2 regions of the Caldicellulosiruptor sp. F32 genome follow, and region 1 is predicted to be linked to the other one. Evidence: riboswitches for the same ligand, from Rfam matches in the RefSeq annotation. Region 1 holds a riboswitch; the other holds the start of a gene.

What was found. A riboswitch is a leader RNA that binds a small molecule or an ion and turns the genes downstream of it on or off. The one in region 1 is predicted to bind cyclic di-AMP.
Region 2: another riboswitch for cyclic di-AMP. It lies ahead of H964_RS09040 (C40 family peptidase); the one in region 1 lies ahead of H964_RS01730 (2-isopropylmalate synthase).

The regions. Positions count from the first base shown of each region.
Region 1 is NZ_APGP01000025.1:124-16,782, reverse strand. It holds partial or broken gene H964_RS01780 (Rpn family recombination-promoting nuclease/putative transposase) at 1-550, opposite strand, end outside; gene H964_RS01775 (APC family permease) at 761-2,650, opposite strand; gene H964_RS01770 (ClC family H(+)/Cl(-) exchange transporter) at 3,106-4,695, shown strand; gene H964_RS01765 (glycoside hydrolase family 127 protein) at 4,869-6,830, shown strand; gene eutH (ethanolamine utilization protein EutH) at 6,913-8,007, shown strand; gene H964_RS01755 (polysaccharide deacetylase family protein) at 8,014-8,913, opposite strand; gene H964_RS01750 (hypothetical protein) at 9,123-10,175, opposite strand; gene H964_RS01745 (ribulokinase) at 10,465-12,135, shown strand; gene H964_RS01740 (GntR family transcriptional regulator) at 12,256-13,350, shown strand; gene H964_RS01735 (L-ribulose-5-phosphate 4-epimerase) at 13,353-13,997, shown strand; gene H964_RS01730 (2-isopropylmalate synthase) at 14,085-15,443, opposite strand; cyclic di-AMP (ydaO/yuaA leader) riboswitch at 15,449-15,600, opposite strand; gene H964_RS01725 (DUF362 domain-containing protein) at 15,660-16,659, opposite strand, start outside.
Region 2 is NZ_APGP01000101.1:488-7,321, forward strand. It holds gene H964_RS09040 (C40 family peptidase) at 46-1,002, opposite strand; cyclic di-AMP (ydaO/yuaA leader) riboswitch at 1,010-1,172, opposite strand; gene H964_RS09045 (lactate utilization protein) at 1,266-1,907, opposite strand; gene H964_RS09050 (ABC transporter ATP-binding protein) at 1,907-3,133, opposite strand; gene H964_RS09055 (FecCD family ABC transporter permease) at 3,138-4,148, opposite strand; gene H964_RS09060 (ABC transporter substrate-binding protein) at 4,178-5,122, opposite strand; gene H964_RS09065 (glycine cleavage system protein H) at 5,171-5,491, opposite strand; gene H964_RS13255 (TlpA family protein disulfide reductase) at 5,498-5,677, opposite strand; gene H964_RS13260 (TlpA family protein disulfide reductase) at 5,706-6,011, opposite strand; gene H964_RS09075 (cytochrome c biogenesis CcdA family protein) at 6,042-6,689, opposite strand; gene H964_RS09080 (hypothetical protein) at 6,707-6,834, opposite strand, start outside.

The sequences.
Region 1 (16,659 bases):
CTGCATATCGCTTCGACTTTTCTAAATACAGTATACTGCTCAAAAGGTCTAACCGGCCTTTGAGTTTTTCTTCATCAAGTTTATTTACGTCTACTAACCAGTAGTTGAATATATCATCCTTAAATATATCATACCCTCTTATTATATGTCGAGGAACACTCCAGTTCTTTTTACCATTATAAAGCACAATAGGAATTATCGGGGGTAAAAGTTCCTCCTTATTTTCTTCCATATGCCTTTTCCATATTAAATTCATATATTCAAATAGTCTTATTGGCATACTTTCATCTACTGTTGATTGAGCCTCGATCAAAACATAAAAATAGATATCTGTTTCCTCTAATTTTGCCTTATAAATGACATCTGCTTCCTTTTCTAAGAACTCGTCTTTAATAAAGCTCCTGTCTACAAACTCCAAACTCTCTGGATCTATTTTATCTACCCAGTCCCTGTCTAAATGATCTTTTAAAAAATTTAAAAATACATCCTTAAATTGTAAAACTCTTTTAAAAGTTAAGTCATACTGGTTGTGTGGAACTTTTTGTGTCATTATTTTACTCCCTATCCTTCCTTTTTTATATTAAAACTTCGTTGTCGAAAAATTTTTAATTATCTTGATTTTTAATTTAATTATACCATAAAACTTAATTGATTTCACAAAAAACAATTTCATTTTAAACAAGACTACAGCATGACAAAAAACAATAAAAAGACATAGCCAGCTTGCGCAAAGCAGTTGGCTATGTCCTTTTTTTATTACTTAGTCTTCCTCTAATATCTTCCACAAAGGTTTGTTCTTTTTCTTCAAAACCACATCATCATCTTTCAGCTGCAGCGGCATGACAGATACAACAATGTGCTTGTGTTTTAAAAGCTCTTTTTCTATAAACAGCCACGTATGATTGTGCAAAATCTTTTGCCACCAGCGCTGTACAGTAAATTTGGGTATGATGACTGTTATCATGTCCCCCTTTTGATAGTTGTACTCTTCTGACTTTATATACTCTAAAAGCGGTTCTAATATTTTTCTATAAGGTGAATACCTTATTACAAGCGGAATAGAGCAATTGAGCATTTTATACCTTTCTTGTAGCTTTTTTGCCTGCTCCTCATTTATTGATACATTGAAAGCAATTACATTGTCTGAGATTGTTTTTGCAAATCTAAGAGCACGGATGCTTGCCTTATTTAAACTTTCAATCGGTACAATAACTCTGTTTCTGTAGATGTTATGATCAACATCCAATAGTTCTTTGTCTGCAGGTGTTACTCTCAGCTGATCTGCGACGGCAATATAATGAAGCTTTACCTTTATCATTGCAAAGACAAGTAGAGGAATTAAAAGAACAACAATCCACGCACCTTCTTTGAATTTAGTTATTGCAATTATAATGACAACAACAAATGTTGTGAGTGCACCAAATCCGTTTATAAATGCTTTTATGTGCCAATGACTACCTTTGTTCTTAAGCCATCTTACAAACATGCCTGATTGAGATAGTGTGAATGATATAAAGACGCCGACTGCATAAAGACCAATGAGCGCTGTTACGTTACCATTAAATGCTACAATCAAAAGTGCAGATACCAGAGCAAGGATGATAATTCCATTTGAATAGCTAAGTTTATCACCTTTGAGGCTCAGCTGCCTTGGCACAAATTCTTCTTTTGCCATGACAGCAACAAGCATCGGAAAGCCAGAAAATGCAGTGTTTGCAGCAAAAACAAGGATTATAAAGGTTGTTGCAGCAACAACATAATACATAAAGCTTTTTCCAAATATTTCTTGTGCCATCAAAACAAGCATAGCACCTTCAGTAGGAACTATATGATAGTGTGTTGCCAAAAGTGTTGTTCCGCCAAACAGAACGAGAATTACTAACGACAATAAAAGCAAAACAGTTTTAGCATGTTTTGTTGCCGGGTCTTTAAAGTTTGGAACAGCATTTGATACAGCCTCAATTCCAGTTAAAGCTGTGCACCCGCTTGCAAATGCCTTCAAAAGCAAAACGAGAGTAACAGGATGGGGGGAATAATTTACCTTTGGCTCTGGCGGAACATATCCCACCCTTAGTTTTATATACCCAGCTATGATTAAAACTAAGATTGAAAACATAAAAGCATAAGCAGGTATCCCAAATATTCTGGATGATTCTCTTATTCCCCGAAGGTTTCCAATCATCAAAAATAGGACTAAAAAGAGACATAAAGCGATCTTATAAGGCTTTAAAAATTCAAGCGCGGTCACAATCTGGTCAACACCTGAGGAGATAGAAACTGCCACTGTCAAGATGTAGTCAACTGACAAAGATGCTCCCGCCACAATGCCTGCCAAAACGCCAAGGTTGTCCTTCGCGACAATGAAAGCACCGCCACCATTTGGATAGTTTTCAATAGTTTGTCTGTAAGAAAGCATTAAAATAAAAAGAAGTATTATGATTGCGGATGTTACAACAGATATTTCTTTAAAAGCGAGAAATCCTATTGCAGGCAAAAGGACATACAAAATTTCTTGTCCAGCGTATGCAACAGACGATATAGCATCGCTTGACAAAATTGGCAATCCCCATAAAACACCATATTTTTCTGTCTTCTCTGCTTCATTTGGCAAAGGCTTTCCTATAAGGATTCTCTTTAGTTTTTCAAACAAGCCAAAACTCCCCCTCTGAGTAGTTGATTTAAGTAATTTTCACATGATTACAAAATTATATTCCCCTAAAAGTTTTAATTCAATTGTTATTTTGATGTTTTATAGATAGTAAAATATATAGGTTGTAGAGATTATGCACTAAAAATTGAGCTAACTGAAAAATAGCTCAAGTGGTTTATTTTTCTGAGACTTTTAAAATTTAAGCCAAAAAAAGGCAATAAAAATATGCACAAAACTGAGAGTAACAAGTTGTAGGAAATACATAATGAAGTGAAAATATAAGTTTTTTCGGCAGAACTTTTATTTGATCTACTTTCATTATTTTCATCCTAATTTAAAAAACATTCACACACCACGCTATCCTACTTGTTAAATTTTTACAAAAACTTAACAAGAATATTTTTCTTTGCTAAAATGAAAAACAAGGCATATTTGCAAAGGAGGAGAGAAGTTCGTTGAGAAAGAGCAAAAGTCTCACATATAAAATATTGAGCGAATGGATAACTTTTCGCAAAAGAATGATATTGGAAGCATTTGTAGTGGGTATTTTCGCAGGAGCCGGGGTTACCTTATTCAGATACATATTAGAAAAACTTTCTGAGGTTGTGAAAAATATTTACGATATCCTAAATACAAGAAATTTTTGGATTTTAGGCTGGGCAATTGTTTTAACTATTGTAGCTTATCTCAGTGGGGTAATTTTAAAAAGAGAGCCCATGGTAAGTGGAAGTGGAATACCTCAAGTAAGTGGTATAGTGAAGGGATTGTTAAAAGTTTACTGGTTTAAAATACTTTTGTATAAATTTTTGGGAGGAGTGTTGTGTATAGGAAGTGGACTGTCTTTAGGACGAGAAGGTCCTTCGATTCAATTAGGAGCAGCGATAGGACAAGGAATAAGCAGATTTTTGAAACGATTTAGGGTTGAAGAAAAATATCTTATTACATGTGGTGCAAGTGCAGGCCTTTCAGCTGCATTTAATGCACCCTTGGCTGGAGTTGTCTTTGCACTTGAAGAATTACATAAAAACTTTTCACCGCTTGTTTTAGTTTCGACAATGATTTCATCGCTTACAGCAGATTTTGTTTCTTCAAGCTTTTTTGGATTAAAACCTCTCTTCGATTTTAGTTATCTTACACTTATTCCACTTAATAAGTATCCTTACCTAATAGTGCTTGGAATAATAATGGGATTTATTGGTTTTGCTTTTAACACAGTGCTATTAAAGACTCAAGAAATATATAAAAAAACAAAACTGAGTACAGAGATTAAGCTTTTAATACCATTTTTACTTTCTATTTTTGTTGGTTTATTCATTCCAGATGCCTTAGGTGGGGGAGAAAATGTAATCAGGTCTCTGAATAATTCTAAGTATGGGCTGTTTTTTACTTTAACTTTGTTAGTGGTTAAATTTTTGTTTACCATGATCAGTTATGGTTCTGGCGCTCCAGGTGGTATTTTTATGCCACTTCTTCTAATTGGGACTTTAGTAGGGAACATTTATGGAATTTGTGCAAGCAAGTTCTTTCATTTAAACCCCAGCTTCATTAAGGACTTTGCTATTATAGCAATGGCAGGCAATTTTGCAGCAATTGTAAAAGCACCAATAACAGGAGCATTGTTAGTTACAGAAATGACAGGTTCTTTTAGACATTTATTAGCACTGAGCACAGTTTCTATCTTGGCATATTTAACTTCGGAGATATTAAAAAACAAACCGATTTATGAAGTATTGCTGGAGCGTTTACTTGAAAATGGCTATGTGAAAGTAGAAAGAGATGAAGAGAACAAAATATTATTTGAAGTACCTGTTGGTGTTGGCTCTGCAATTGATGGGAAAAGAATAAAAGATATTGAGTGGCCATCTGATTGTTTGTTAGTAAGCATCAGAAGAGGTTCTTCAGAATTAATACCAAGAGGTGAAACTAAGATTTTAGCTGGGGATTATTTAGTTGTTCTGACAAATGAAAATAAATTTTTAGATTTAAACGAAGAACTATCTATCATGGCCGCACAACCGACAAAGCTTCGAGACAAAAAGTGGTAATGATTTAAATGCTGATAAAAAGACCTATTCATGGTCATGACTACAGATCAATGTGAAAGGTTAAATCAAATTTTTCCACCAAAATTATTGTTTTTTTCAACTTGAAAAAGTAAGAATAATGTCGGAAAATAAAGACGAAGGATAAAAATTAAATACTTAGGTGGTGAAAAAATATGACTGAAAATCCTTTTACAAATTATTTGAAATCCCCAGAGATAAAAGATGTCACTATCAAAGACCCATTCTGGGGAAGGTATGTAGATCTCGTTCGTGATGTAGTTGTACCATATCAGTGGGAAATTTTGAACGACTTAGTTGATATTCCTGTCAAGAGCCATGCAATAAAAAATTTCAAGATAGCAGCGGGTCTTGAAGATGGGGAATTTGAGGGATTTGTTTTTCAAGATAGCGATGTTGCAAAGTGGCTTGAAGCAGCATCATATGTTCTTGAAAAGTATCCAAATCCTGATTTGGAGAAAAAGGTTGATGAGGTCATTGATATAATTAAAAAGGCTCAGTGGGAAGATGGGTATTTGAATACATATTTTACCATCAAGGAAAAGGGCAAAAGATGGACAAATTTAGAAGAGTGCCATGAACTTTACACTGCAGGACATATGATTGAAGCTGGTGTTGCTCACTTTAAAGCAACTGGAAAGACTAAGCTTTTAGATATTGTTTGCAAGCTTGCAGACCATATCTATAGCGTGTTTGGAAAAGAAGAGGGTAAGATCAGAGGCTACGATGGACATCCCGAGATAGAGCTTGCTCTTGTAAAGCTATATGAGGTAACAAACAATAGTAAATACCTTGAACTTGCAAAGTTTTTTATTGATGAGAGAGGACAAGAACCATACTACTTCGATATAGAATGGGAAAAAAGAGGCAAAAAAGAGCATTGGCAAGGATTTAAAGGACTTGGAAGAGAGTATTTGCAAGCACACAAACCTGTTCGAGAGCAAAGAGAAGCTGTGGGACATGCTGTCAGAGCAGTTTACCTTTATTCTGGCATGGCCGATGTTGCTCATTATACAAAAGATAAAGAGCTCTATGAGGTATGTGAAGCCCTATTTGATGATATAAGAAATAGAAAGATGTACATTACAGGTGCAATTGGTTCATCTGCGCATGGTGAGGCATTTACATTTGAATACGATTTGCCAAATGCTGCTGCGTATGCTGAGACTTGCGCATCTGTAGGGCTTGTATTTTTTGCCCATCGGATGAATAGAATAAAACCACACCGCAAGTACTACGATGTTGTAGAAAGAGCTCTTTATAACACTATAATAGGAGCTATGTCACAAGATGGCAAAAAGTATTTTTATGTTAACCCTCTTGAAGTATTTCCAAAAGAAGTAGAAAAAAGGTTTGACAGACACCATGTAAAACCAGAACGTCAACCTTGGTTTGGCTGTGCTTGCTGTCCACCAAATGTGGCAAGACTATTGGCTTCTATTGGTAAGTATATTTATTTGTACAATAACAATGAGATATATGTAAACTTGTATATTGGCAGTGAGGCTGAATTTCCAATTAATAACCAAAAAGCAAAAATCGTACAAAATTCAAGCTATCCATTTAATGATGAGGTCAATTTTAAAATAATTACTGATGGAGAAGTGTATTTTACTCTTAATTTGAGAATTCCAAGCTGGTGTGATAAGTTTGAAATCAGAATCAATGGAGAGCTTTTGACTGGTTTTAATTTAAAAGATGGCTATGTTTCAATAACACGTGGCTGGAAATCAAATGATAGGATAGAGATTATACTTCCAACTCAGCTGAAAAGAGCATATTCAAATCCTCTTGTGAGAGAAAATATTGGCAAAGTTGCAATAGTAAAAGGTCCTGTTGTTTTTTGCATTGAAGAGGCAGACAATGGGGATAATCTTCATTTAGTTTCTGTTGATAGAAATAGCAGTTTGGAGCTCCAGTTTGATGAAAAATTGCTAAATGGAATTTACGTAGTTTATGCACACGGTTACAAAATTAGGAGAGACGATTTTGAAGATCAACTTTATAAAACTGATTTTGAGGTCAGATATCAACCTACGAAGGTGAAATTTATCCCATATTTTGCATGGGGAAATAGAGGAAAAGGAGAAATGAGAGTGTGGGTGTATGAGAAATAGAGAATTAAATAGTTTTTTGTAAATAGAATGTGTGATAAAATATTGTGAAAAATGGAATGAGAAAAAGGAAGAGGTCTTAAGAATGCTAATTAATAAGGTTCTATTCTACCTTTTTTCTACTTCTTTTGCCTTAGGATTGTTAGACAAAATCATAGGAGATAAATTCAAACTTGCTTCAAAAGCCGAAGAAGGCTTTGTGATTATGGCAAAGGCAATATTTTCAATGACGGGAATACTTTATCTGTATCCATTTTTGAGCTTTATATTGATAAATCCTTCAAGATTTTTGGCAAGGCTATTTCAAAGCGATGGAGCAGTGTTGATATCCTGTATTTTACCTATAGATATGGGTGGGTATCATATTTCCAGTGAGGTTTCAAAAGATGAAACATCAAAATTGATAGGTGGTATTTTATTGAGCTCTACTTTGGGGGCAAGTATAGGTTTTACATATCCTGTTGCGTTTGGAATACTAAAGAAAGAATACAGGGATGAGTTTATTAGAGGCAGCCTTATAGGAATTATATGTATTCCCGCAGGTATTCTTTTGACATCTATTTTTTACGGGTTTGACGTTTTAAAAGTTTTCAGACTAATATTCTTTGTCATAGCAATTGTGATTATATTAGCTTTTGGAATTGCTAAAGAATGGTTCATTTTAATAAATTTGATGAAAATTTTGGGCAGGGCAATGAACATCTTGAATTTAATTGGTCTTATATTTTTAGGTTTTCACATTCTAACCGGCAGAGCAATTTTACCTTACAAAACTGCTTTAGATGAGAGCATAAAACTGCCTTTGAAAATGGCAATTTTAATAGCTGGAAGCTATGTATTTTTCTCAATTGTTTATAATGTGTTAATAAAATATTCTGGTTTTGTTAGAAAATACCTAACGTTAAATCAACAGGGGATAGAAGGAATGATGATACTTTTGATAAATTGTGTTCCCACACTTTATCTTTATGAGAAGATGGATTCTAAGTCAAGAGTTATAAATGCAGCATTGAGTATTACAACTGCTTCTGTTGTGGGCCCACAATTAGGATTCTTAGGTGCAGTTGCACCTTCATATATATCAATTTTCCTCTTTAATAAGCTTATAAGTGGTCTTCTTGCTATAGGGGGGACAGTTTTGTATCTGAGATATAAAAGCAAACAGCTATATAAAATATGAAAATCCCTAACTCCGTCGGAGTATAGGAATGCTTTTTCTTCTATTCACATTAACACCAACTGAAGGTCGGCTTTTATAATTATTCTTTTGTTTTTTTTCTGAATAATCTTCAAAATACTTTCCTTCTACAATCCTTACAAACTGCTGAAAAGAAATTTTATCTGAAATAGTGAACCTTGGAAGCTCGTATGGGCTACTGTTTGATGTTACGTACCCTTTTTTTGTTGTAAAAGCAAGCTTATAATTAAAGGATTTTAAAATCTCAATTATTACTTCATTATATCCACCAAACGTGTATGCAAAATAAGGTGATTGAACTACCATCTGACCATTTATAAAATCAAAGAGAATGTCAAGCATGCTGTACTGCAAAAGTGCAGGTTTGCCATTTACAATTTTATGCATATCATATGTGTGAGAGCCAAACTCAAACACATCAGAGTATTTTACCATGTCTTCTAAATTAAGGTATTCAAATTCATCAGGTCTATTTGACTTGTCTATAACAGTTTTTCCAATTACAAAGATACAAGCTTTAAAACCATATCTTTTTAAATTTGGGTATGCCAATGTGACATTGTTTTTGTATCCGTCATCCATTGTGATTACTACAGAATTTTTTGGTGGTGTATACTCGCCTTTTAAAAATCTATATAGCTCATCCATTGTCAATGTCTTAAAGTTTTTTCTATGAAGATAATCCATTTGGATTTCAAAATTTTCAATAGAGGTGACTGTACTATGGTTGCATTTTACAGCTTCTTCTTTGTCTTTGTAAAAGTAATGATAAACCAGTACTGGTATTTTGATTTCTTCTCGTTGAGCAGAAACGTAAATTGGAAACAATAATATTAAGGAAATTGCAACTATTGTTAATACTGCGATGAAATATTTTGTCTTTTGCATTATAAAATTTCACCTTCTTTTGCAGCAAGTCTTTCTCCCAAAAGACACAACATTATTTGATTATAAGGGTAGTTTGTGTGAATATAATTAAAAGAATGTTACAGAAATTTGGGAAGAGAGTTTATCGAAATACAGAAAAATAAAGGAGACTGCCGCATTTTGACAGCCTCCTTCGCAAATCTCATTTTTTCCAAATTTATATTTTTACTTTATTTTAATTGCTGAATCTTAGTTGCAAAGCCTTCCAAAAGTTTTAAGATGCTTGACAAGTCAGGTTGTACATTTTGCCGTTTTATCATGCTTTCATTTATTTGCAAAAACTTTACATCATTTCCAGTTGTAATATTGGTTATCTCAATTCTTGAAGAAACACCACTGTTGTTTGCAGGCATGTTTTTAATTATAATCTTTACAATTTTATTTGTCTTTTGGTCTAAATAAAAGCTTACTTTGTAGTCATCCAATTTTAATAAGTTCACTGATGAAGTGATTGCACTTTCAATCTGTTTTGTAATTTGAGCTCCGCTAATTGAAGCAGGGTCTACATTTAAAGATTTTAAAGCTTGCTTTTCTTCATCTGTCAATGTTTTGAGATATAAATCTATCATTGGCGAAAACTGGGAGAGGATTGTTCTTGTACTTGAAAGCAAAAGATCTTTTGCTGCAGGCTCTATAACTTTGCCAGGCAAAGTTGTTGTCAGCACATAGCAGTCAACGTTTTTGCCAAAAGCTAAAGTTTTTGTCCTATAAGCACCTTTTACAATAGAAGGTGTCTGTGAACTGAGATAGTTCAAAACTGTTTGATTGAACTTATTTAGGTTTTGAGAAAGTGGTGTGTCTAACATATTAATTGAGAGCCACAAACTTGCAGGGAAGCTGGTTTCTATATATTTATTGTCTTTTGTATCCAGGATATAAACCTTTTGACCATTTACATAAGTTGTTGAAGTTGAATTTCCTTTTTTGGCTTGAACAAAGAATTTTTTGTTTTTCCTATCTGCAGATATTTTGTGGCTACTTGTATTATTTACCAGAACATTTACACCAAAGCCTATTGATTTTTGACCGTTGGAGGTAGTGATGATGTCACACGAAATTGGAAGATCAGGATTCAAAAGCTTGGTAAGTTCAGTTTTAAAAGCTTTTTCTAAAGGATTTGATGAGGATTGTTGAGTTTGGGCTGCTGGTACAAAGGGCGCTGAAATGAAAAGGATAAAACTCATTATTGTTAATAAGGCAAATAATTTTTTGAAACTTTTCATTCTTTCTCACCTCCAGATTTAATTTTTCTCGGAGTATTAACACTTTCTATATAAAATTATATCACTCTTTTTTAAAAAGTGACCATTCGTTTTGTTTTTCCGCTCTTTCAGTTCTTCTATCTTTTTCCTATAAAACAACTTTGTGTAAAAATAATTTGAGTGGAATGTATGCTTAAATTGTATATATACAACTTTTTTTATCCTCTCTCTTTTGTTCTTTTTGCATATATGCTACTATATTTTTAAAGAAACATGTATGCACAAGCAAAAGGGGAAAAGGGGGATTTTTATGGCAAAGTTCAGTATAGGAATTGATTTTGGGACACAGTCAGGAAGAGCAGTGCTTGTTAATGTTGAGACAGGTGAAGAGGTTGCAACAAGTGTGAAAGAGTACACTCATGGAGTCATGGACGAGAGCTTGCCAGATGGTACAAAACTTCCTCATGACTGGGCACTTCAACATCCACAGGATTATATAGAGGTTTTGGCAACAACCGTTCCAGATGTCTTGAAAAAAGCAGGTGTTTCCAAAGACGATGTGATTGGAATAGGAATTGACTTTACAGCCTGCACTATGCTTCCTATCAAAAAGGATGGGACACCGCTTTGTGAGCTTCCCAAGTTCAAGTCAAATCCTCATGCCTATGTTAAGTTGTGGAAACACCATGCTGCTCAAAAATATGCAAATAGGCTAAACCAAATAGCCCAAGAAAGAGGGGAGAAGTTTTTACAAAGATATGGCGGAAAGATTTCATCCGAATGGCTATTCCCCAAAATCATGCAGATTTTAGAAGAAGCACCAGAGGTTTATGAAGAGGCAGACAGATTCATTGAGGCTGCTGACTGGATTGTAATGAAGATGACAGGGGTTGAGAAGAGGAACTCATGCACAGCAGGATATAAAGCTATCTGGAGCAAGAGGGAAGGATATCCTTCAAAAGAGTTTTTCAAAGCACTTCATCCAAGACTTGAGAATGTTGTTGATGAAAAGCTATCCCGCGACATATATCCTATTGGCCAGAAAGCTGGTGAGCTCACACAAGAGATGGCAAAGCTAATGGGCTTAAATCCTGGAACAGCTGTTGCAATTGCAAATGTGGATGCGCATGTTTCAGTTCCTGCTGTTGGGATTACTGATATTGGTAAGATGCTGATGATAATCGGAACATCTACATGCCACATGCTTTTGTGGAATGAAGAGAAGATGGTCCCAGGCATCTGCGGGTATGTCGAAGATGGAATTTTACCTGGCTTTTATGGGTATGAGGCAGGTCAGAGCTGTGTTGGAGACCATTTTGAATGGTTTGTTGAAAACTGCGTGCCAGCGCATTACTTTGAAGAAGCAAAGCAAAAAGGATTAAATATCTACCAGCTTCTAAAAGAAAAAGCAAAAGCATTAAAACCTGGTCAAAGCGGTCTTTTGGCGCTTGACTGGTGGAATGGTAACAGGTCAATTCTGGTTGATGCAGACCTCACTGGTATGATGCTTGGCATGACCTTAACTACAAAGCCAGAGGAGATGTACAGGGCACTGATTGAGGCAACAGCGTACGGCACAAAGATAATAATTGACAACTTCAATGAGCATGGCATTGAGGTAAGAGAGCTTTATGCGTGTGGTGGCATTGCTGAAAAAGACGAGCTTTTGATGCAGATTTATGCTGATGTGACAGGACTTGAGATAAAGGTATCAGCATCACCTCAGACGCCAGCACTCGGCTCTGCAATGTTTGGTGCAGTTGCTGCAGGAAAAGAAAAAGGTGGTTATGACAGCATATTTGAGGCTGCAAAGAAGATGGCAAAGTTAAAAGACTATTCTTACAAGCCAAATCCAAAAAATCATGAGATTTACAAAAAGCTCTACAGAGAATACAGAATTCTTCACGACTACTTTGGCAGTGGAGCAAATGATGTGATGAAGAGGCTAAAAGAGATAAAAGAAGAAGTTTCGAGGATGTAAAGCTTTTAGGTTTTTTAACTTTTCAAACACAGGCTACCCATTTTTAAAAAGCTTTTCGGACTTTTTGAAGGGTAGCCTGCGAGTTAAATAATGGTATTGATTTAAAATTTTTTAAGTGGTATGATAAAAATAAACTTGTATGGACAAGATGATGATAAAATGAGCAAAACCAAATATGAGATTATAAAAGATTTTATTATTGAAGGAATTAACTCTGGCAAGTTCAAAGAGGGCGAGAAGATTTATTCAGAAAATATGCTTGCAAGAAAGTTCAAAGTTTCTCGTCACACGGTAAGAAGAGCTATAATGGAACTTGAGTTTGAAGGACTCCTTGTGTCTCAAAAGGGGAGAGGTACGTTTGTTGCAAAGAAAAGTGCTGACAGCTCTAAATGCATTGCTGTTCTGACAACATTTATATCAGACTACATCTTTCCCCTGATTATAAGAGGAATTGAAAAGGTGATAGCACATGAAGGGTACGGGCTTTTGCTATTTTCAACCGACAACAGCTACGAATTTGAAAGATATCACTTAGAGAGCATAATAAACAATCCAAACATAGACGCTGTCATAATAGAGCCGACAAAAAGTGCCTTGCCTTCTAAAAATCAAGACCTTTACAGAAAACTTATACAAAAAGAGATTCCTGTAATTTTCATCAACACTATTTTACAAGACATAGCACAAAACTACATAATAACCAAAGACCAGTCAGCAGTTTATAAGCTTACCCAGAGTCTTATAAAAAGTGGGTGCAAAAAGCTTCTTGGCATTTTCAAAGGAGACGATTTGCAGGGGATAAAAAGGTATAGTGGGTTTGAAAAGGCATGCAAGGAGGCACAGGCAGAGTTTGATGCAATCTTTTTTACAAGTGAGGAGTACAATTTTGTTCATAACAGAGCAGCTGAAATCATCTCAAGAGAAAGATTTGATGCTGCTGTTTGTTACAACGACAAGATTGCCCTTCCTCTTTGTGTAAAGCTAAAAGAAATGGGATTTAGAATTCCTCAAGATATATCGGTTACTGGATATGACAACTCACTTCTTTCTACACTGACAGAAATAAAACTCACAACAGTTGAACACCCAAAAGAAAAGCTTGGCGAGATGGCAGCAAAAGCAGCACTATCTATGATAAAGAAGAGCAGAACTGGTGTCAAGGAAGAGGTTGAATGTGAGATAATCTTCAGAAATTCAACAAAAGGAGGATTTTAAAAATGCTTGAAAGCTTAAAAGAACTTGTTTGCAAATACAATTTATATCTTCCAAAATATGGTCTTGTTACATGGACATCCGGAAATGTGTCAGCTCGCGACCCTGACACAAACCTTGTTGTTATAAAACCATCAGGTGTGATGTACGACGATTTGACACCTGATAAGATGGTAGTTGTTGACATGGACGGAAATATTGTTGAAGGGAATTTAAAACCTTCAACAGACACTCTCACACATCTTTATGTATACAAGCACATGCCACATATAAATGCAGTGGTGCACACACATTCTAACTATGCAACGGCGTTTGCAGCACTGGGCCAGCCAATAAAAGTGTATTTGACAGCAATTGCCGATGAGTTTGGCTGTGAGATTCCATGCGGACCGTATGCTCAGATTGGTGGTGAAGACATAGGCAAGGTAATAGTTGAGTATATAGGAGAAAGTCCGGCAATTCTTCTTCAAAACCATGGAGTATTTACAATAGGAAGGACTGTTGATGAGGCAGTAAAAGCGGCTGTTATGGTAGAAGATGTTGCAAAAACAGTGTTTATTGCAAAGATGATGGGCGAGCCTATCGAGATTCCACCTGAAGAGGTAAAAAGAGCTCATGAGAGATACGTGACAAAATATGGACAAAAATGAGCATATTTTTAAATCAAACCCCCAGCACAAAAAGGTTTTATTATACAAAGCACAAGGCTGCCGTTAATTTGGCAGCCTTGCTTTATTTTATATTCCAAATACCTCTTTTACAACCTCTTTTAACTCTTCATCACTTATTGATGTATTTCTTCCATTTTCATATTGACCATCTACCCATTCTTTGACCTTCTGAACCCTTGGGTCTTTTTTGTCAACCTGAATGTCAATACCGCTGTCTTTAAAATACCTGTTTATCCAGATTACAATTCCTGCAATACCTGAGTATGCATCTATAATAACCTTTGGTGGTCTTCCCAAGATTTTACCTGTATCAAATATATTGTAGATTTCCTCATCCTTCATGAGCCCGTCTGCATGAATTCCAGCCCGTGTTGCGTTAAAGTTGTCACCAACAAAAGGCGTCATTGGCGGAATTTCATAGCCTATTTCTTTTTTGAAATAGTCGGCAATCTCAGATATCACAGCAACATTCATACCATCTGCACTGCCTCTTATCTGAATATATTCCATCACCATTGCCTCTAATGGTGTGTTGCCGGTTCGCTCACCTATTCCCAAAAGAGATGTGTTTACCATTGAGGCACCATAAAGCCATGCCATTGTTGAGTTTATGACTGCCTTGTAAAAATCGTTATGGCCATGCCATTCAAGCCACTCAGATGGCACCTCACCATAGTTTACAATCCCATAGATTATTTGAGGCACGCTTCTTGGAAGAGCCACCCCCGGTATTGGTGAGCCAAGCCCCAGCGTGTCACAGGCTCTGATTTTCACAGGCATATTTGCCTCTTTTGAAAGCTTCATAAGCTCATTTATAAACGGCAGGACAAACCCGTAAAAGTCTGCGCGTGTGATGTCTTCAAAATGGCAGCGTGGTATAATTCCTGCCTCTAAAGCTGCTGACACAATCTCTAAGTACTGTTTCATTGCCTGGCTTCGTGTCATCTTGAGCTTCTTAAAAATGTGATAGTCCGAGCATGAAACCAGAATTCCTGTTTCCTTGATACCAAGGCTCTTTACAATCTCAAAATCCTCTTTTTTTGCGCGAATCCAAGCAGTGACTTTTGGGAAATCATAACCCTTTTCCAAACACTTTAAAACTGCTTCCTTGTCCTGCTTTGAGTACACAAAAAACTCTGTGTGAAGAATAACGCCACTTCCATTGTCAAGCTCATGCAAGTAGTCATAAATCCTACAGATTTGCTCAACAGTGTAGGGTGAGCGTGACTGTTGGCCGTCTCTGAAAGTTGTGTCGGTAATATAAAGTTTTTCTGGCACGTTCATGGGCACAATCCTGTGGTTGAAAACAAGCCTTGGTACTTCATTGTAAGGATAGATGTTCCTGAAAAGATTTGGCTCTTCAACATCCCTGAACTGATACTCAATCTCAAGAATGTGAGTTTTTGGATTAAATTTAACATTCATAAAAACAAACCTCCCTTTCAAAGCTTCGGGGGTTAGCTGACGGGTTCGGGCAGAAAGGGATATTTGCCCTACAAGGCAAGATGCCTTGATTCACCCCGAAAAAGTGGGTCCCCCCTATCCTGTGGATTTTGCCACAGGAATTCAGCTTTTTTGTTTTTATTTTTTATTATGATTTTTATCATACCAGAAAAGCGGCAGTTTGGCAAGAAAGAATGTCTATACCTTTACAAGCTCATACTCCAAACTTCCAAGCCCAATCTCTTGAGCATGCTTTAGTGCAACTCTCCAGTCTGTGTCAGGATGAACGCTCTTGAACCTGTCAATCTTGCCGTCAACCTCAATGTGTTTTGCTGTTTCAAACACAGACCCAGCTGGTGTGAATGCAGAGCTATTTACAAGGTCAACACATGCCTTATCCAAAGCAACAGGGTCAAATGACGCAGCTATGCCGATATCTGGTGCAATAGGAATATCATTGTGTGACCAGCAGTCACAGTCAGGTGATATGTTCATTATAAAGTTTACATGAAAATGAGGCTTGTCTTTGAGCACCGCATATGCATACTCAGCAATCTTTTCGCTTGCAATTGATGCAGCCTCATCCCACTTGACTGTTGCTGCGCCAAACTGACACACTGCAACGCACTGACCACATCCAACACATTTTTCATAGTCAATGACCGCTTTTTTCTTCTCACTCAAAGTTATAGCAAACTGCGCACAGCTTTTGACGCACATTCCGCAGCCAACACATTTTGATGTCTTTATAACCGGCTTTGAGGATGAATGCATAAAAAGCTTTCCACCACGCGAGCCAGAACCCATCCCGATATTTTTGATAGCACCACCAAACCCTGTCATCTCATGACCTTTAAAGTGGTTCATTGAGATTATAATATCAGCATCTGCAATGGCAGAGCCAATCTTTGCTTTTTGAGTATGTTTAAGGTTCACCTCAATCTCTCTGTACTCTGTTCCTTTGAGCCCATCTGCGATGATTACATGACAGCCAAGTACAAGCGGGTTAAACCCATTTTCATACGCAGCTTCTAAGTGGTCCAGAGCATTGCTTCTTCTTCCCGTGTAAAGTGTGTTCGCATCTGTTACAAAAGGCTTGCCACCAAGGCTTTTAATGAGTTTTACAATCCTTGCGACATAGTTTGGTCTTATATACGCAAGGTTTCCTGGTTCTCCAAAGTGGACCTTGATAGCAACA
Region 2 (6,834 bases), on a different contig from region 1:
CAAAAAGGGGGCTTTCCTTTTTAGCTGGAAAACCCCCTTGTCTTTTTACCTTATCACTCTTTTTGCCATCATGAACGATGTACCATACTTTGAAGTAAGGTCTGAAATTGTAACACAGCCTCTTGCACTCGATGCATGAATATATTTACCACCACCCAGATAAATTCCAACGTGATTGATATAATTTCTACCACCGTCTGTATCAAAAAATACCAAATCACCAGGTCTTAACTCATTATATGATATTCTCACACCGTCTGTAGCTGCCATGTCAGCTGCAGTTCTTTCTAAGCTAATCCCAAAGTTTCTAAACACATATTGAACAAATCCTGAACAGTCAAACCCTGTCGAAGGAGATGAACCACCATATCGATACCGTATCCCTAAAAGGTTTTTAGCAAACCCAAGTATTCTATCAGCTAAACTGCCATTGTAAGCAACTTGAGCTTCCCTATCATATCTGCCACGTGATGATATCTTTGTTGTAAGGTTTGTTGACATTTTTAAAAGGTAATATGCCATATATCCAACTGTGCCATCGAGCGTTTTTACCTTTATCCAACCGTTTCGCTCTCTTGCCAAAACGTATACCTTGCTACCCTTCTTCAATGTTTTTAGTATTTTTGAGGAAGTGGACATATTACTTCTGACCCTTGCATTGTCTTTTAGAACGGTTGCCATCGGCATCTGAGAAACTACTTGCCTTGTATTTGTAGAACTTTTTACTGCATTTGAAGTACTGCTGTCTTTTGTAAGCTTTATGTAATCAGATTTAACATACCCAACAACACCATCAAATGAAATCTTAACCCATCCACCTGTGGATGATAAAACCTGCGCTTTAAAGCCTTTTGGAAAAACTCCTAATACTTTTGATGATGTTGAAGGACTGTTTCGGATGTTGACAGTAACTGTTGCCTCCGCTGTCTTTGCAAAACCTTTGCTACTCCATGTTATAAGCAGCAAAAACATCAAAATTCCAATTAAAGCTTTAGTATTCATTTAAAAACTCCCTTCTTTTTTGGGCTTACGGGATTAGCTGACGGGTTCGGGACAAGAAGGACATCCCTACGGCAGCCAAAGCTTGCCGATTCACCCCACAATAAAGCTGGTTCTCCCGCTGCATGGGGCAAATTTAACAAACTGCCTCATGCATTCAGCCACTTTTGTTAATCATTTTGATGTTATTATTTTATTATAATTTCGATATTACGTCAACCTCTTTTTACGAAATTGTTACACGAATGTTGCTAAAATATTACTGCTCAAAATCCTAACTCCTCTTTTACTATTATTATCTTTATACGCCCTTTTACAGGGTGCCTCCTTGTGACAACAATATGGCTGCATATACAGTCCTGGCTCAAACAATCATGACATTTACCAGAAGAAGTACAAGGTGTATTCTTTGAAAGTCTTTTTGCATTCATAGGTGATGCAATGTTTCTTACCCTGTTTATTCCTTCCTGCTCATTCAAGACAAGCTTGTTTATCCCAACAATTACTATCACGTTTTTTGGTCCAAACATCAAAGCTGCAAGTCTATTACCATTGCCGTCAATATTGATAAGTTTGCCATCAAGGGTTATGGCATTTGAAGACATAATATAGTAATCTGCCCAAAACGATTTTCTGTAAATCTCTCCAAGCTCGTCGCCACTTAACCCCTCTTTGTACCTGTCCAAGAAGTTAAACTTCCCATTTCTCAAAAAATCAATTACCCCACACTCAAAAAGCGTCATTGAACCTCCACACGAAACCACTGAACCTTTTTCAATTATTTTTTCTAAAAGAGGTACAATATCCTCTTTTTTGTCTACAATAAAACATTCAAAATTTCTCAACTCAAGGTTTTTCTTCAAAGTTTCAAGATTTATATCAATCCACCATTTTTTGTTTGGATTCATTATTTTTTCTCCTCCCTTTGAAGTATGTGTTTTAGCTCCTCTAAGGTATTTAAAACAACAGCTTTTTCTTTTAGGCTATTGTAAAGACTTGTTGCTATTCCATTTGTAAAGTCACGATTTGAAATATCTTCTTGTTCTATAATAAATAGTTTCTTTGCAAACCTTAGTGATTCAAGATTTTTTACATTCTGAATTCCAAACGGAATATCGCACAAAATACAAAAATCTGCTTTCTTTATTAGCTCAACATTTTCAATGTACTCTACTTCTCCAATTGGCATAAATGGCATTGTGAAAACTGTGTATATAGAAAGTGCCTGAGCAGTTTCATAGTCTGTGTCATTTGTTGCAAGAACACCTGTTGTAACCTTAAATCCCATCTCAACCAAAAGTTTAAAAACTGCTTGTCCTTGACCTCCGCCTGCTACAACGTGCACATGAACACCCTTTTCATATTCTTTTTGAATTAGTTCAATGTCAAATATTCCAAATGGATTTCTATAGACAATTGCTTCGGTATTGTACACCTTTTTTATATTCTCTGCATTTATCACATCCTGTGGCCTTCCAAAGTCTACAATTTTGCCATCTTTCATCAAAAAGACAATGTCACAAAACTTCGCCGCGAGTTTAATGTTGTGAAGTGCCATTATTGCAATCTTGCCTAATCTCACTTCATCCTTTACAATATTTAAAATCTTTTCTTGATGTGTAATGTCAAGGTTTGAATTTGGCTCATCTAAAAGTAAAACTTTGCTCTCTTGGGCAAGTACCCTTGCAAACGAAGTTCTTTGCCTCTCACCACCTGAAATCTGCAAGATGCTTGAATACTTTTTTGCTGTTAACTCAACCATATCTATTTTCTCTTCGGCAACTTTCTTGCTCTCTTTGTCGTTTGAAAACCTACTCTTTTCGTGTGGGTATCTTCCCATCATTACTATGTCAATCACCGTAAAAGGAAAGTTTGAGAATACACTTTGGGGCATATAGGATATAATCTTTGCTCGTTCAATATCAGAAAGCGAAAATATATCGGTTTGATTATAAAAAACCTTTCCTTCAAAAATTTTAACAATCCCTGCTAAGGCCTTAATGAATGTACTTTTCCCACTTCCATTTGGACCAACTATCCCATAGACTTTTCCTTCTTTAAATTCTATTCCATTTTCGACTTCTACTATGGGTTTTGTATACCCACACTTTAGACTTTCTATATAAAGAGACATAATATCAAATTGTCACCTCATTCTCGCGCTTTTTTAAAAGGTACAAAAAGTACGGTGCACCCACAATTGAGGTTATAATCCCAACCTTTACTTCAATTGGTGAAAACAGCACTCTTGCAATTGTGTCGCACACAATCAAAAAAATTCCACCACCAAGAATTGAAGCAGGAATGAGCTTTCTATAATCACTTCCGACAATTAGTCTTAAAATATGTGGTGTTATCAGCCCCACAAATGAAATCGCACCTGATACTGAAACTGCAATCCCTGTTAAAAGAGAAACTAAAACTAAAAGCTGTTTTTTGAGCCTCTCAGGATTGACACCAATTGTATAGCTTTCTTCTTCTCCTAATATTAGAATGTTTATCCTCTTTGCGAAAATAAGTGAACACAGTATCAAAATAACAAGAGGCACAAAACTTATCTTCACATGTGTCCAACTACGGCTATCAAGCCCGCCAAGCATCCAAAATATATACTCGCTTACCTGGTACTGATTGATGTTTGAAAGGATAAGGGAATTTATTGAGGATATAAAAGTGGATACAGCAATGCCAATTAATATCAGGTTCAAAATGGGAGTTTTTCCATCTTTTGTTGCAAGCTTGTACACTAAAAAAGAAATACCAAGTGCACCTACAAATGAAAATAAAGGTAAATAAAAAATGCTTATGGTGTTGAACGAAAGAGCAATACAAGAAATTGCACCCAGGCTCGCACCGCTTGATGTTCCAATTATACCCGGATCTGCCATAGGGTTTCTATAAAGTCCCTGCACAAGTGCTCCTGCAACAGACAAGCTCATGCCTACAATCATAGCAATTATTATTCTGGGAAGTCTAATCTGGCCTATAATTGTCAAATCCATCTGGCTGACCCCAGCTACTTTAAAACCAATGAGTGAAAAAAGTGCCTTTAAAACACGAAGGGGAGGGATAAACACACTTCCCACCCCTATTGAGACCACAAATACTATTAAAAGTATTACGCACAGTACTACTAAAACCTTTTTCAATACTTACCACCACTTCAAAATCTTTTGTGTTATTTAAACAGATATGGATAAGCAGCCTTTGCTAAGTCGTAAATACCTTCAACAATGTAATGCGAAACAGTTTGAACGTGTCTATCGTCAAGTATAATCACTGCGTTGTTTTTAACAGCTTTTAGATTCTTAAAAGCAGGGTCTTTTTTAAACTCTTCTACATATTGCTGAGAAGTCTTTTTTGGATTATATGAAGCAGAAGGAATAACAATAATGTCTGGGTCCCACTCTAAAATCTGTTCTTTTGTAATTGTTGGCCAACCTTTCAAACCTGCAACAGCAGCTATGTTTATAACCCCCGCAAATTTTGCAATCTCATGCTGTGTTGTGTTTCTTCCATATGTTGAGTTAAAGTAATATGTGTAGAAAAGCACATACTTTTTCTTTCTTAAGTATTTTACCTTTTTTTGGACAAAGTTAATTTTGTCATCCATGTACTTTATAAGAGCCTGGCCTTTCTGAATTTCACCTGTTAGCTTTGAAAGATTTATAATCTCCTTTTTGATATTTGAAATCGAATTTGGATTTAAACTTACATATATTGGACACTTAAGCCCCTTTTTCAAAAGGTCATATTTTGACTTGTCTATATAATAGGGAACAATTACAAGGTCAGGATTTGCAGCAATTATCTTTTCAATGTCATTGCTTGAATATCTACCTTTCACATTTTTAGCCAAGTTCACAACGTTTGAATTGTTCTTATCATCTGCAAATATAGAAAGACCTATAATTCTGCTTGGTGAAACCATGTTCAAAAGAATTTCATCTGTCTGAAGTGCCAATGAAAGAATTCTTTGAGGTTTTTGTTTTACTGTAATGCTATTACCTTTTCCATCTTTTACTGTAACCGGAAAATCCGCAGCACGTGAATAAAGTGGCATCAAACTTATCGCAAGTGCAATCAATACAACAATAGCAACAATTCTTCTACTCATTCTCATCAGTGTCTCCAACCCCTTTATTTTGTAATATTCACTTGCACCATTATATCACACAAGTTGCTCTATGTCTATACTAATTATTTCTGTCTCTTCCGGAAATAAATTCAATATAGTAGGATCGTAACACAGCTTACAATTAGCACGCCTTATAAAGCCGCTGATAGGAGATTTCAACGTATATGTTTTGTAAATTGTCTCAATTCTCGCAAATTCTTCTCCCTGCTGAATATACCCATTTGTCTTCAAGAATTCGAATATAACAATATCACCAAGTTCTCTTTCTAAATTTTTTGTAATACCAACTGATGCCAGCGAACCATTTAATTCAACCCATAAATCGCCATAAAGAAGTCTCTCATTGTAAAGCATCTTTCTTCAGTCCTTTTTACTTTGTTTTACAAATTTATCTAACTCGTCATATGTCATCATACCAACATTTTTTGCTACTACTCTGCCATTTTCATCTAATAGAAATGTGGTTGGTATCCCCTCTATCCCAAAATTGGATGCAATTTTGCCATCTTTGTCAAGCAAAACAAGGTAACTTACACCCATTGATTTTAAAAACTCTTTGACTGTATTTCTATCCTCTTGAATATTTTATCCCGATCAAAACAATGTCTTTGTTACTTTTATGGAACTTTTCAAAGTCAGGAATTTCAGCTCTACATGGTGGACACCAAGTAGCAAAAAAGTTCAAAATCACCTTTTTGCCTCTAAAACTTGAGATCGAATATTCCTTGCCATCGACAGATTCAAGCTTAAACTCAATAGCACCATTTACTCTTACTTGTGACTTTGTCCGTGGAATAAATTGATAGACTAAAAGAGCAATGAGTACTGCAACAACTAATATAAAGATAACATTTTTTGCCCTTTGATTCAACATGTAATAGTTACCCCCTGTTTTAAATTTTTATCATCTTAAAAGATTTATCTTATCAAAAAATACAAGGATTCCAAAAATTATCATAAAAATACCTGTTAAATACTCTACTACTTTGACATGCCTATTTATAAAATCAAAAAAAACTTTAATTCTCTCTATAAAAAGAGAAGTTAACAAAAATGGCATGGCAAAACCAATTGAATAAAATACTAAAAGCATCACCCCTTTTACAAAAGTCTTCTGCACAGCAGCTAAACTCAAAATTGATGCTAAAATTGGTCCTACACAAGGTGTCCAGCTAATACTCAAAAGCATACCCAAAATCAGTGGAATTCTTTCTTTTTGATAATTACCGTTACCACCTATGGGTATAAATAACCTTTTTAAAAAATCTGGTGACAAATCAAGCATCACTAGACCCATCAAAATTAAAACTATTGCCGCTATTTTTACAATAACCCACTTATATTGCGAAAACGCTACTCCAAATAGCGATGCCAAGATCCCAAGCCCTACAAATACTATACTAAATCCTAAGACAAATAAAAAGGCATTTTTGGTTTTACTGCCTCTTTGTGAAAAAATATAAAGAATGTAAACAGGGACAAGGGGAAGAATACAAGGTGAGAAAAAAGACAAAAAACCAGCTACAACCGCTGAAATTATACTTACATCCATACTCTTCTACTCTCCTGCTACTTTATTTTATAACCGCCATTTACTATTACCCATACATCATCAATTGCTTTAAATCCCCTGCCATCGTTTTTGACAATTAGGACTAAATGATTTTTGGATATTTGTTGATTATTTCCAATATCCT